Phenylobacterium montanum: one gene and its partner. The main gene of each other region encodes a partner of the protein of the gene in region 2 in a complex. Links are inferred from orthologs where the notes say so. Each region holds a gene or a part of one and is shown on either strand. Other genes may lie near its edges.

Region 1 (2,851 bases), 150 kb from region 2 along the record:
CCGGTGCGTCGCCGTCGAAGGCGATCTCGGTGAAATCCTCGGCGCGGGCCACGCCTTCGCGCTCGACCAGGCCCATCAGGGTGCGGCCGGCCTGGCGATCCAGGTGTCGGGCCAGGGCCGCCTCGCCCGCCTGGCGCAGCCGCTCGGCCCGGGGCTTGATCACCGCCCGGGTCAGCTGAGGCATGCGCGCCGCCGGGGTGCCGGGCCGCGGGCTGAAGGGGAAGACGTGCAGGAAGGACAGCCCCGCCTCGTCGACCAGGCTCAGGGTGTTCTCGAACATGGCCTCGGTCTCGGTGGGGAAGCCGGCGATCAGGTCGGCGCCGAAGGCTGTGTCGGGGCGCACGGCGCGCACCTGCTCGACCAGCTTCAGGGCGTCGGCCCGGGAATGGCGCCGCTTCATGCGCTTCAGGATCATGTCGTCGCCGGCCTGCAGCGACAGGTGCAGGTAAGGCATCAGCCGCGGCTCTTCGGCCAGGCAGCGCATCAGGTCGGGGTCGATCTCGGCCGCGTCGATCGAGGACAGGCGAAGGCGCGACAGCTCGGGAACCAGCTTCAGGATCCGGGCCACCAGCTGGCCCAGGGTCGGCGCGCCCGGCAGGTCGGCGCCCCAGGAGGTGACGTCCACCCCGGTCAGCACAACCTCGGCATAGCCTTGGGCGGCCAGGCGGCGGATCTGCTCGACCACCTCGCCCGCCGGCGCCGAGCGGGAATTGCCGCGGCCATAGGGGATGACGCAGAAGGTGCAGCGGTGGTCGCAGCCGTTCTGCACCTCGACGTAAGCCCGCGCCCGATCCTTCAGCCCGTCGATCAGGTGGCCGGCGGTCTCGCGCACCGACATGATGTCGTTGACCCGCACCCGCGGCGCGTCCGGCTGGTCGGCATAGGCGCCGGGCGCGGCCTTTTCCGCATTGCCCAGCACCAGGTCGACCTCGGCCATGCCGGCGAAGGCGGCGGGATCGATCTGGGCGGCGCAGCCGGTGACGATCAGCCTGGCGTCCGGCCGCTCGCGGCGGGCCTTGCGGATCGCCTGGCGCGCCTGGCGCACCGCCTCGCCGGTGACTGCGCAGGTGTTGAAGATGATCGCCTTGTCGAGGCCGTCTTCGGCCGCCCGGGCGCGGATCACCTCGGATTCATAGGCGTTCAGGCGGCAGCCGAACGTGACGACCTGAAGGTCGCTGCTCACGGCAGCACGCCCGCATAGTCCACCGAGACCGGGCCGGTCATCAGCACGTGGTCGTCGCTCTCGCGCCATTCGATGGTCAGGCGGCCGTGCTCGAACTCGACGGTGGCCTTGCGGTCGGTCAGGCCGCGGCGGGCTGCGGCCACCAGGGCGGCGCAGGCGCCGGTTCCGCAGGCCTTGGTCAGGCCGGCGCCGCGCTCCCAGACGCGCAGGCGGATATGGTCGCGGGCCTTGATCTCGGCGAAGCCGACATTGACCCCTTCCGGGAACAGGGGGTGGTGCTCGATCAGCGAGCCCGCCTCGCGCACCGGCGCGGTCTCGATGTCGGGCACGAAGAACACCACGTGCGGATTGCCCATAGAGACGCAGCCCGGGGTGTGCAGCACCGGATTGTCGATCGGCCCGACCTGAAGCTCGACGCCCTTGGTGTCCATCTCTTCGGCCAGGGGGATTTCGGTCCAGTCCAGGCCCGGCTCGCCCATGTCCAGCGTGACCAGCTTGTCGCCGGCCTTGCGACCGCTGAGCCGGCCGGCCCGGGTCTCGAAGGTGGCCTCCTCACGGCCGCTGGCCTCCATCAGCAGCCAGGCGACGCAGCGCGAGCCGTTGCCGCAAGCGTCGATCTCCTGCCCGTCCGCGTTCCAGAAGCGCACGAAGGCCTGGGTTTGCGGCGACTGGGTGACGGAGATGATCTGGTCGCAGCCGATGCCGGTTTCGCGGTTGGCGATGGCGCGCGCCGCCTCGATCCCCGGCTCGAACGGGCCATAGGGGCTTGAGGTATGCGCCTCGACCACGACGAAGTCGTTGCCCAGGCCATTCATCTTCAGGAACGGGCGGCTCATGGCCGGCTCATATAGGACAAGGCTTACCGTTTTTCACCTGGGATTGAGGCCGCACGGCGCCCACCTTCGGTAACCCCCGCAAAAACCCCTGGGCCGCCCCAGGGTAAGGGTGGTCTATTGCAACCCTCAGACAAGAACACGGACACCTGGGGAGCAGCCATGGACGATCTCGACGCCGAGGCCGAGGCCTTGCTGGCCGAGGCGGCCAAGCCCGTGCGCCGCGTGCGGCCGCGCCTCGCCCGCCAGCTGGCTGACGGCGAGGACCTGGAGGTCCAGACCAGCCACGGCCCGGTGATGGCCTGGCGCCTGGGCGTCGGCCCGGCGACCCTGCTGGTACACGGCTGGGAGGACGACAACGCCCTCTGGAGCCCCCTGATCGACGAATGCGCCAAGATCGGCCGCGCGGTGGTGGCCCTGGACCTGCCCGGCCACGGCTATTCCCAGAGCGAGGCCAACTCCATCGAGGCCGCCGCCGAGGCGGTGATCGCCGTGGCCCGGGCGCTGGGTCCCATCGACACCCTGGTCGCCCACTCGTTCGGCTGCCCGACCAGCATCACCGCCCTGTCCGAGGGGCTTTCGGTCGAGCGGGCGGTGATGATCGCCTCGCCCGTGCCCCGCTCACGCGATCGCAACTGGTTCGACGCGCGCTGGAAGCGGCGCCAGCGCGAGCGTGGCTGGGACGAGGCGGTGATCGAGCGCGCGGCCGAGCTCGGCCTCTTGCGCACGGCCGAGCGGATGGCCTCGCACGACCGGGTCGAGACCCTGATCCCGCAGATGACGGCCCGGCTTCTGGCGGTGCACGCCTTCGACGACGAACAGTGCCCGCCGGAGG
Region 2 (7,482 bases):
GAAGGCGATTTCGGCGTCCTGGCCGGCCACGCGCCGTTCATGACCGCCCTGCGCGAAGGCTTTGTCACCATCCATGAAGGCGACAAGGTCCACCGCTACGAGGTCCAGGGCGGTTTCGCCGACGTGACCCCGGATGGCTTCACCATCTTGGCCGAGCACGCCCGCGACGCCGGCGTCGCCTCGGCCTGAGGCCGGGCCGAATTCAAGCTTTGAACGCCGCTCCGGGCGACCGGGGCGGCGTTTCGCTTTTCGACCCTTCGGGGCGGGAGACGAGGCCATGACCGTTTTCGACATCGCCGGCGTGGCCGGGGTGGGCCTGATCCTCGCGGCCTATGTGGGGACGCAGTTTCGCGGGCTCGACCCGACCCGGGCGCCGTCCCTGGTGATGAACCTTATGGGCGCGCTGTTGATCCTCGGCTCGCTGGCCAAGGCCTTCAACCTGTCGGCGGCGCTGATGGAGGGCGCCTGGGCGCTGGTGGCGGCGTTCGGCCTGGTCAAGCTGGCCCTCAGGCGGCGCTGAGCCGTTCCAGGCGCCCGATCCACGAGAGGCAGGCCTCGGCCACCTCCTCCCAGCCGGGCTCGGACAAAAGCCAATGGCTCATAGGTTCGAACACCTGCAACTCGCCGCCCAGACGCTCGACCGTGCGCAGCACCGTGGCTGGCGGATGCACCAGGTCGCGACCGCCGGCAATGCCGAGCACGGGCGCAGCTATGCGGCGGGGTGAGACCATCGTGGTCATGAACGGGTCCAGCCACCAGTTCAGCGTCTCCCAGAGCGCCCGCCCGCTCTCCGGCGCCATGCGGGCGAACACCGCCTTGCGATCCGCCTTGGCCAGCCGGTCGAAGCTGTAGGTGCGGGCGATGGTGTAGTCCGGCTCGATCGCCTGCAGCCAATAGGGGCCGAGCGCATAGAGGCTGACGGCCGAGACCGCCTCCTCGACGCTGCCGCCGGCCACGCCCCAGGGGGCGGAGGGGGCCAGCAGGATCAGGCCGCGCACCGGAGCCTTGGCCGCCGCCAGCTGGGCCACCAGCCCACCGAGGGAATGCCCGACCAGGATCGGCGCCTCGGCCTGCGCCCTGACCAACTCGGCGACGCCGGCGGCGAAATCGGTCATCGAGGCGGCGGCCCGCGATCCGCCGCCGCGCCCGGCGAGATCCGGGGTCAGCACCGGATGCCCCGCCGCCTCGAAGGGCTCGCGAAAGGCGTCGAAGGCCCAGCCGCCGCAGAAGGCGCCATGGACCATGATCACCGGCGGCCTTGCGCTCTCCCTGTCGCCCTTCATATGACCGGCCCAATATGGGCGAAGGCGGCCACGACCTGCTCGTAGGCGGCGCGCTTGAACGGCACGATCAAGCCAGGCGCCTCGGCCAGCGCGCCCCAGCGCCAGGCGTCGAACTCGACCTCGTGATGGCCCTCCAGGTCGATTTCGGCTTCCTCGCCCAAGAAGCGCATGGCGAACCACACCTGCTTCTGGCCCTTCCAGCCCTTGGCGATCTTGCTGCCGACCATGCTTGGCGGAAAATCATAGGGGATCCAGTCCGGCGTGCGCGCGATCACTTCGGCCGAACGCACCCCGGTCTCTTCCATGAGCTCGCGCCGCGCCGCAGCCTCCAGGTCCTCGCCGGCGTCGACCCCGCCTTGCGGGAACTGCCAGTTGTCGATCCCCGGCACGCCATGCCGCCGGCCGTACCAGACGCGGCCGTCCCGGTGGAACAGCACCACGCCGACATTGGGTCGATACTGCGAGAGGTCCAAGCGCGCCGCCTGACTTTGATCTAGCGGCGCATCGTCACCGCAGAGGCGGGGGCGAGCTGGTAGCCGCGTTGGGCCAGAGTGGTAGCCCAGCGCGCCACCTGATCCAAGGTCAGGGGATAGGCGAAGCCCGAACCCAAGGCCTGGCCGTTGCGGGTGGCGTCGGCCTCCAGCAGGATCAGCTGCTTGTCGATCGCATCGCCCGCCAGCTGGTCGTCGATCACCGCGTCGGCGGAGGCGCGCGGAATGCCGCCGCCGCGCTTCACCGCCGTGCCGTCGTCGATGAAGGCAAGGCCGCGCTGGTGCAGGTCGCCGGTGAAGGCGGTCATGGCCTGGTCCGAATTGAGGAACTTGGATCCCAGATAGTTGGTCACGCCGAAATAGCCAGTGGCCCGCGACAGCACCCAGTCCAGCTTCTCGATGGTCTCGGCCGTGCGCCCCTGGGCCATCAGGGTGTAGGGGCCGGGGTCGTTGTCGGGATAGTCGTTCGGCTCCATCGGCGCCTCGATCAAGACCTCGTGGCCGTTGGCGCGGGCCAGGTCGATCCAGCCCTGCAGGCCCTCGGAATAGGGCACGAAGGACAGGGTCACCTCCGGCGGCAGCTGCTCGATGGCCTGGCGGGTGGTCTTGCTGTTCAGGCCGAGGCCGCCGATCACCAGGGCGATCTTGGGCTTGCCGTTGGAGTGGAACGGCCGGGCATAGGCCTGGGCCGGGGTGCGCCCGTCCTGGGCGATGATCGGCAGAAGGGCGCCGCCGGGGCCGGGCTCGGTCAGGCCGGTGATAGGGGCGGCGGGCAGGGCCTGGCCGGCATGGTCGCCCGGCGCCGGCTCGGCCCCTGGCAGGGTGATCACCGCCTGGCCCTGCGGCTGGTCGCCCGCGGCGCCGCCGGGCAGGAGTTCAAGGCCGGACACGCTGACCGGCGCGGCGCCGGGCATTTCGGCGGTCAGGGCCTCGCGCCAGCCGGGCGGGGCGGCGCTGGGGTCCGCCAGGTGGATGCGGATATGCGGCAGGCCGGCCTTGGGATTGGCCGCGGCGAGGATCAGGACCAGGGCGCAGAGCAGGAACAGGCCCCCGGCCGCCGCGGCGCTCAGCGCCGGATTGCCCAGCACCAGGGCGGCGATCTCTCGCGCGCGCCCGCCGCTGGGCTCAGGCGCGGTGGGGATCACGAAGGTGCTGCGTTTGGCGAACATCAGGCTGGCCCATACACGGCCTGCGGACCGCAAGAAGCGGTCGCGCAGAATGCGCCCGAACCTCGCCGGTTATGGTTAATAATCGGCGAACCTGAAGCTGCGGCGGCGCCGCCTCAGGGGTGGCTGGGCGCAGGCGCCGCAGGCTTGGCGTCGGCCGGTTTGGCCGGCTTGGCGGTTGTCCCCGGCGCCACCGCGGCCGGGTTGGCGCCGGGCAGGATCGCGGCCAGCTTGGGCTTGGGCGTCGGATACTTGGGCGTGGCGGCCACCGAGCCGTACTTGAGCACGTCCAGGCCGCGCTGCAGCTGGAAGTCCTTCTTGGCGTCGAAGCCGGTGGGCGGCGCCTCGGCCGGCTCGTGCGGCGCGCGGCGGACCTTGCCTTCCTCGGCGTTCAGGGCGTTGGAGAAGCTGGCCTCCGAGAACTGGAACGCCTCGTTGGCCACGGCCTCGGCCTGTTCGTAGGTCTCGGCCACCTCCAGGTCCGGCTCGATGCCGGTCTTCTGGATCGAGCGGCCCGACGGGGTGTAGTAGCGCGCCGTGGTCAGCTTCAGCGCCCCGTCCTCGCCGTTGTGCAGGGGGATCACCGTCTGCACCGAGCCCTTGCCGAAGCTGGTCAGGCCGACGATGGCCGCGCGGTGGCGGTCCTGCAGGGCGCCGGAGACGATCTCGGCGGCCGAGGCGGTGCCGGAATTGATCAGCACCACCATCGGCAGGCCGTGCAGCATGTCGCCGTGGCTGCGGGCGTTGTAGCGCTCGATGTCCTTGGGATCGCGGCCGCGCTGCGAGACCACCTCGCCGCCGTCCAGGAACATGGACGAGATGCCGACCGCCTGGTCCAGCAAGCCGCCCGGATTGTTGCGCAGGTCGAGCACCAGGCCCTTCATCTTCGGGTTCTTGGCCTCCAGGTCCTTGACCGCCTCGGTGGCCTGCTCGGTGGTCTTCTCGTCGAAGGCCGAGACGCGGAGGTAGCCGTAGTCGCCCTCCATGTGCCCCTTGGCCGACTTCACATTGATCGACTCGCGCACCAGCTTGACGTCGAACGGGTCCTTGCCCTGGCGCACGATGGTCAGGGTGATCGGCTGGCCGACCGAGCCGCGCATCTTCTTCACTGCGTCGGACAGCTGCAGCCCGATCACGCTCTGATTGTCGATGGCGGTGATGTAGTCGCCGGACTGGATGCCGGCCCGCGCCGCGGGGGTGTCGTCCATCGGCGAGACCACCTTGACCGCGCCCTCGTCGCTGGTCACCTCGATGCCCAGCCCGCCGTATTCGCCGCGGGTCTGGTCGCGCATGTCGCCATAGTCGTCGGGGTTCAGATAGCCGGAATGCGGATCCAGCGAGGTCAGCATGCCGTCGATCGCCGCCTGGATCAGCTTCTTGTCGTCGACCGGGGTCACGTACTGGTTTTCGACCGTGGTCAGGACGTCGCCGAACAGCTCCAGCATGCGGAAGGTCTGGGCCCTCGGCGTATCGGCCACCGCCGGCCGGTTCAGATAGGCCATGGTCCCGGCGCCGAGGCAGAAGGCGGAGACACCGATCAGGAGATATTTGCGCATGAGCGAGGCCCTAGGGCTCCATTGCGTCATTTAGAAGACGCGAAAACTAAGCACAGACCTCGTTCGCAAACCCTCAACGCCGGGCTGTGCGGTCCGGCGCCTTGAGCCAGAGCGCCGGGTCCACCGGCGCGCCGTTCTTGCGGATCTCCAGATAGAGGTCCGGCGGCGGCGAATCCAGCTTGGCCATCCGTCCCACGGGCTGTCCCGCCGAAACCGTCTGGCCAGGGGCGGCCGTCGCCGTCTCCAAGCCCGCAAGCACCAGATGGTAGCCACCGCCCATCCGCAAGATCAAGACGACCCCGAAGCCTTTCAGGGGTCCGGCATAGTCCACGATCGCCGCGGCGGGGGCGACGACGGCCGGTCCGTCCTTGGTGCGCCACGTCCAGCCGCGCGATCGCTCGCCTCCGCCGGGCTCGGAATCGTTGAAGCGGCGAATGAGCGCACCCGCCACGGGCGCCTGGAAAAGCTTCTGCCGGCCGAACAGCCCCGCATGTTCCGGGTCCGGCGGCAGGCGCGCCGAAACCGGCGGCGCCGTGGTCCCCGCGGCCAGGCCGTGGCCCACGTCGCGCAGGGCCTGGGCCCTCGCCTCCAGCGCCTCGATGTCCTGGGCGGCGGCGGCGGCCTCGGTGGCTGATTGGCGGGCGGCCTGGGTGCGGCTGAGGATTTCGTCCTCCAGCTTGGCCCGCTGCTCGGCCAGCGCGCTTTCGCTGGTGATCAGGGCCTCGCTGGCCGTATCCGCCTGGCGGCGCAGGCGTTTCAGCTCGGTCGCCTGGGCCTTCAGCGCCGCGGCTCGCCGCTCCAGCTCCGGCGTCATGGCCTTGACCAGGATCGCCGCCCGAACCGCGTCGCGCACGTCGCGCGGATCGACCAGCAGAGCCGGCGGCGGGTCGCGCCGGAACATCTCCAGCGCGGTCAAGAGCCGCGCCAGCCGGTTCTGGTCCCCGCCCATGCGCGCGCGCAGGTCCTCCTCGCGCACCGCCAGGCCCGCCAGGGTCAACCGCTTCAAACTGATTCCGCCGCGGCCCCGCCCCTGGTCCGCATCCAGGGCGGCCAGCTGGCCCTGCAGCTGCAGCACCTCCGCCCGCGCCGCCTGGGCCGCGGCCAGGGCCGCGTCGCGGTCGTGCTCGCGCGCGCGCTGGTCCGCCTCGACTTGCGCCAGGGCCGGATTGGTCGCCGGGTTCAGGGACGGATTTTTCACGGCCGCAGCCAGCGCCCCGGCTCCGACCACCACGGCCAGGCCGGCCAGTACGGCGGGTGCGGCGCGCCAGGCGGTCATCGCCCATGGTTAGGCCCGTTCGCCGGCCCCGTCGACGGAGCTTTGGGTCTCACCCGCTCCGCCACGGCGGCGGCGAGCCCCCTCCACCGCCTTCCAGGCGGTCCCCCTCCCCCAACGGGGGAGGAACTGAAGCTTCGCGGTTCGGAACCCATTCCTCCCCCATCGGGGGAGGGGGACCATGCGCAGCATGGTGGAGGGGGCCAGCCGAGGGCTCGTCCTCAAAGCCCAGTTCTCTCAGCGCCTGCGCCTTGTCCAGCACCTCCAGCCGCTCGCCCTCGAACCGCTCGCGCTCAAGCCCCTCGAACCGCTCACCCAAGCCTTCAGGGGGCCCAGGGTCGCGGATAATGAAGTCCTTCAGCTTCTCCTTCAGCCGCTGGGCCGCCCCGGCCGCGGCCTGGCGCAGGGCCGCCGCCCCGTCCAGGGTCTCGGCCTCGGCGGTCCTCAGCCGTTCGCCGATCCGCGCCTCCAGGGCGATCGACTGGCGCACCGCCCGGGCCACCTGTGCGAACACCAGCGCCGGATCGCGCCCGACCGGCGGCGTCTCCGCCTCGGCTGCGTCCCTGGCCTTCTGCGCCTGGGTCCGGGCCAGGCCCATGGCCAGTTCGGTCAGCTCGCGCAGGGTCTGCATATGCCGCTCCGCCCGCTCCCGATGGCTCTCGAGCGGGTCGTCGTCATAGGGCAGGGCGGTGGCCATGTGCATGAACAAAACAAGAACATTGGATTCCAGTCTGTGTCAAGGTCGGGGTGTGAAGCACGACACCTGGAAGTTGCGCCGGAAGCGGTCTATGTTCGCTTTACGCTGTAAGCAACCGGACGCCCAGGCCATGGACCAGCAATCGATCTTCGCGCCGATGGGCGCGCTCGCCCTGCTCACCTTCGCGGTCCTGGGGCTGATCCCGGCGCGGCGGTTCCGCGCCGCCTCGGCGCAGCAGGTGACGGCGGACGACTTCCGGTTCGGCGAGTCCGAGCGCGTGCCGGGGCACGTCTCCATCCCCAACCGCAACATGATGAACCTGTTGGAGCTGCCGGCGCTCTTCTATGTCGCGGCGCTGATGTACTACGTGGCCGGCCGCGTGACCGCCCCAGTCCTGGGCGTGGCCTGGACCTATGTGGCCCTGCGCGCCGTCCATTCGGCGATCCACCTGACCTACAACAACGTCTTCCACCGTCTGGTCGTCTTCGCCGCCAGCAATGTCGTGCTGGGGGCGTTCTGGGTGCTGTTCTTCGTCCGCCCACATCCCTGACCCAGATCAAGGCCGTCTTTCGGCGATGTGATCGACTGTCGCTCGCAACCCGCGCGATCGGGGGAGGTGATCATGGCGGCGATCATCCAGGCCTTGAGGGAAGAGCATCGCAACATCGCGCGCCTGCTGGACGCGCTCAGCCACCAGGTCGAGGTGTTCGCCGAGGCCGGCGATCCCGACTACGACATCGTCCTGGGTGTCGCCGACTATTTCATCGATTACCCGGACCAGTGCCACCACCCCAAGGAAAACCTGGTCTATGCCCGCCTCAAGCACGCCCATCCGGGCGAGGCGGAGGGGCTGTTCGACCTTTTGGCCGAGCACCGGCAGGTGCACGAGCGGGTGGTCCGCTTCCACGAAACCATCGATCTGCTGCTGGGCCAGTCGGACATCGCCCGCGCCAGCATCGTCGCCGCCGCCCGCGCCTTCATCGCCCTGGAGCGCGAGCACATGCAGAAGGAAGAGG

Evidence for each region.
Region 1: the proteins of KCG34_RS17295 (region 2) and dapF are in contact, whole or in part, in a solved structure (PDB 5YGU), measured with the Escherichia coli proteins. The link is inferred for Phenylobacterium montanum from one-to-one orthologs.

The regions. Positions count from the first base shown.
Region 1 is NZ_CP073078.1:3,666,048-3,668,898, forward strand. The notes cover bases 100-2,851. They hold dapF (diaminopimelate epimerase), read right to left. Parts: upstream 2,020-2,851; coding sequence 1,180-2,019; downstream 100-1,179. Other genes in these bases: mtaB (tRNA (N(6)-L-threonylcarbamoyladenosine(37)-C(2))-methylthiotransferase MtaB), read right to left, coding at 100-1,183; KCG34_RS16550 (alpha/beta fold hydrolase), read left to right, coding at 2,179-2,851. Outside these bases: more of mtaB, read right to left, coding at 1-99. UniProt on the Escherichia coli protein: Involved in the succinylase branch of the L-lysine biosynthesis and in the biosynthesis of the pentapeptide incorporated in the peptidoglycan moiety. Catalyzes the stereoinversion of LL-2,6-diaminopimelate (L,L-DAP) to meso-diaminopimelate (meso-DAP).
Region 2 is NZ_CP073078.1:3,817,860-3,825,341, forward strand. What follows is about bases 19-2,963. They hold KCG34_RS17295 (RNA pyrophosphohydrolase), read right to left. Parts: upstream 1,757-2,963; coding sequence 1,280-1,756; downstream 19-1,279. Other genes in these bases: KCG34_RS17280 (ATP synthase F1 subunit epsilon), read left to right, coding at 19-189; KCG34_RS17285 (CBU_0592 family membrane protein), read left to right, coding at 278-520; KCG34_RS17290 (alpha/beta fold hydrolase), read right to left, coding at 507-1,283; KCG34_RS17300 (divergent polysaccharide deacetylase family protein), read right to left, coding at 1,777-2,943. Also shown: more of KCG34_RS17280, read left to right, coding at 1-18; KCG34_RS17305 (S41 family peptidase), read right to left, coding at 3,057-4,496; KCG34_RS17310 (murein hydrolase activator EnvC family protein), read right to left, coding at 4,570-5,772; KCG34_RS17315 (hypothetical protein), read right to left, coding at 5,822-6,472; KCG34_RS17320 (MAPEG family protein), read left to right, coding at 6,597-7,016; KCG34_RS17325 (hemerythrin domain-containing protein), read left to right, coding at 7,089-7,482. UniProt on the Escherichia coli protein: Master regulator of 5'-end-dependent mRNA decay.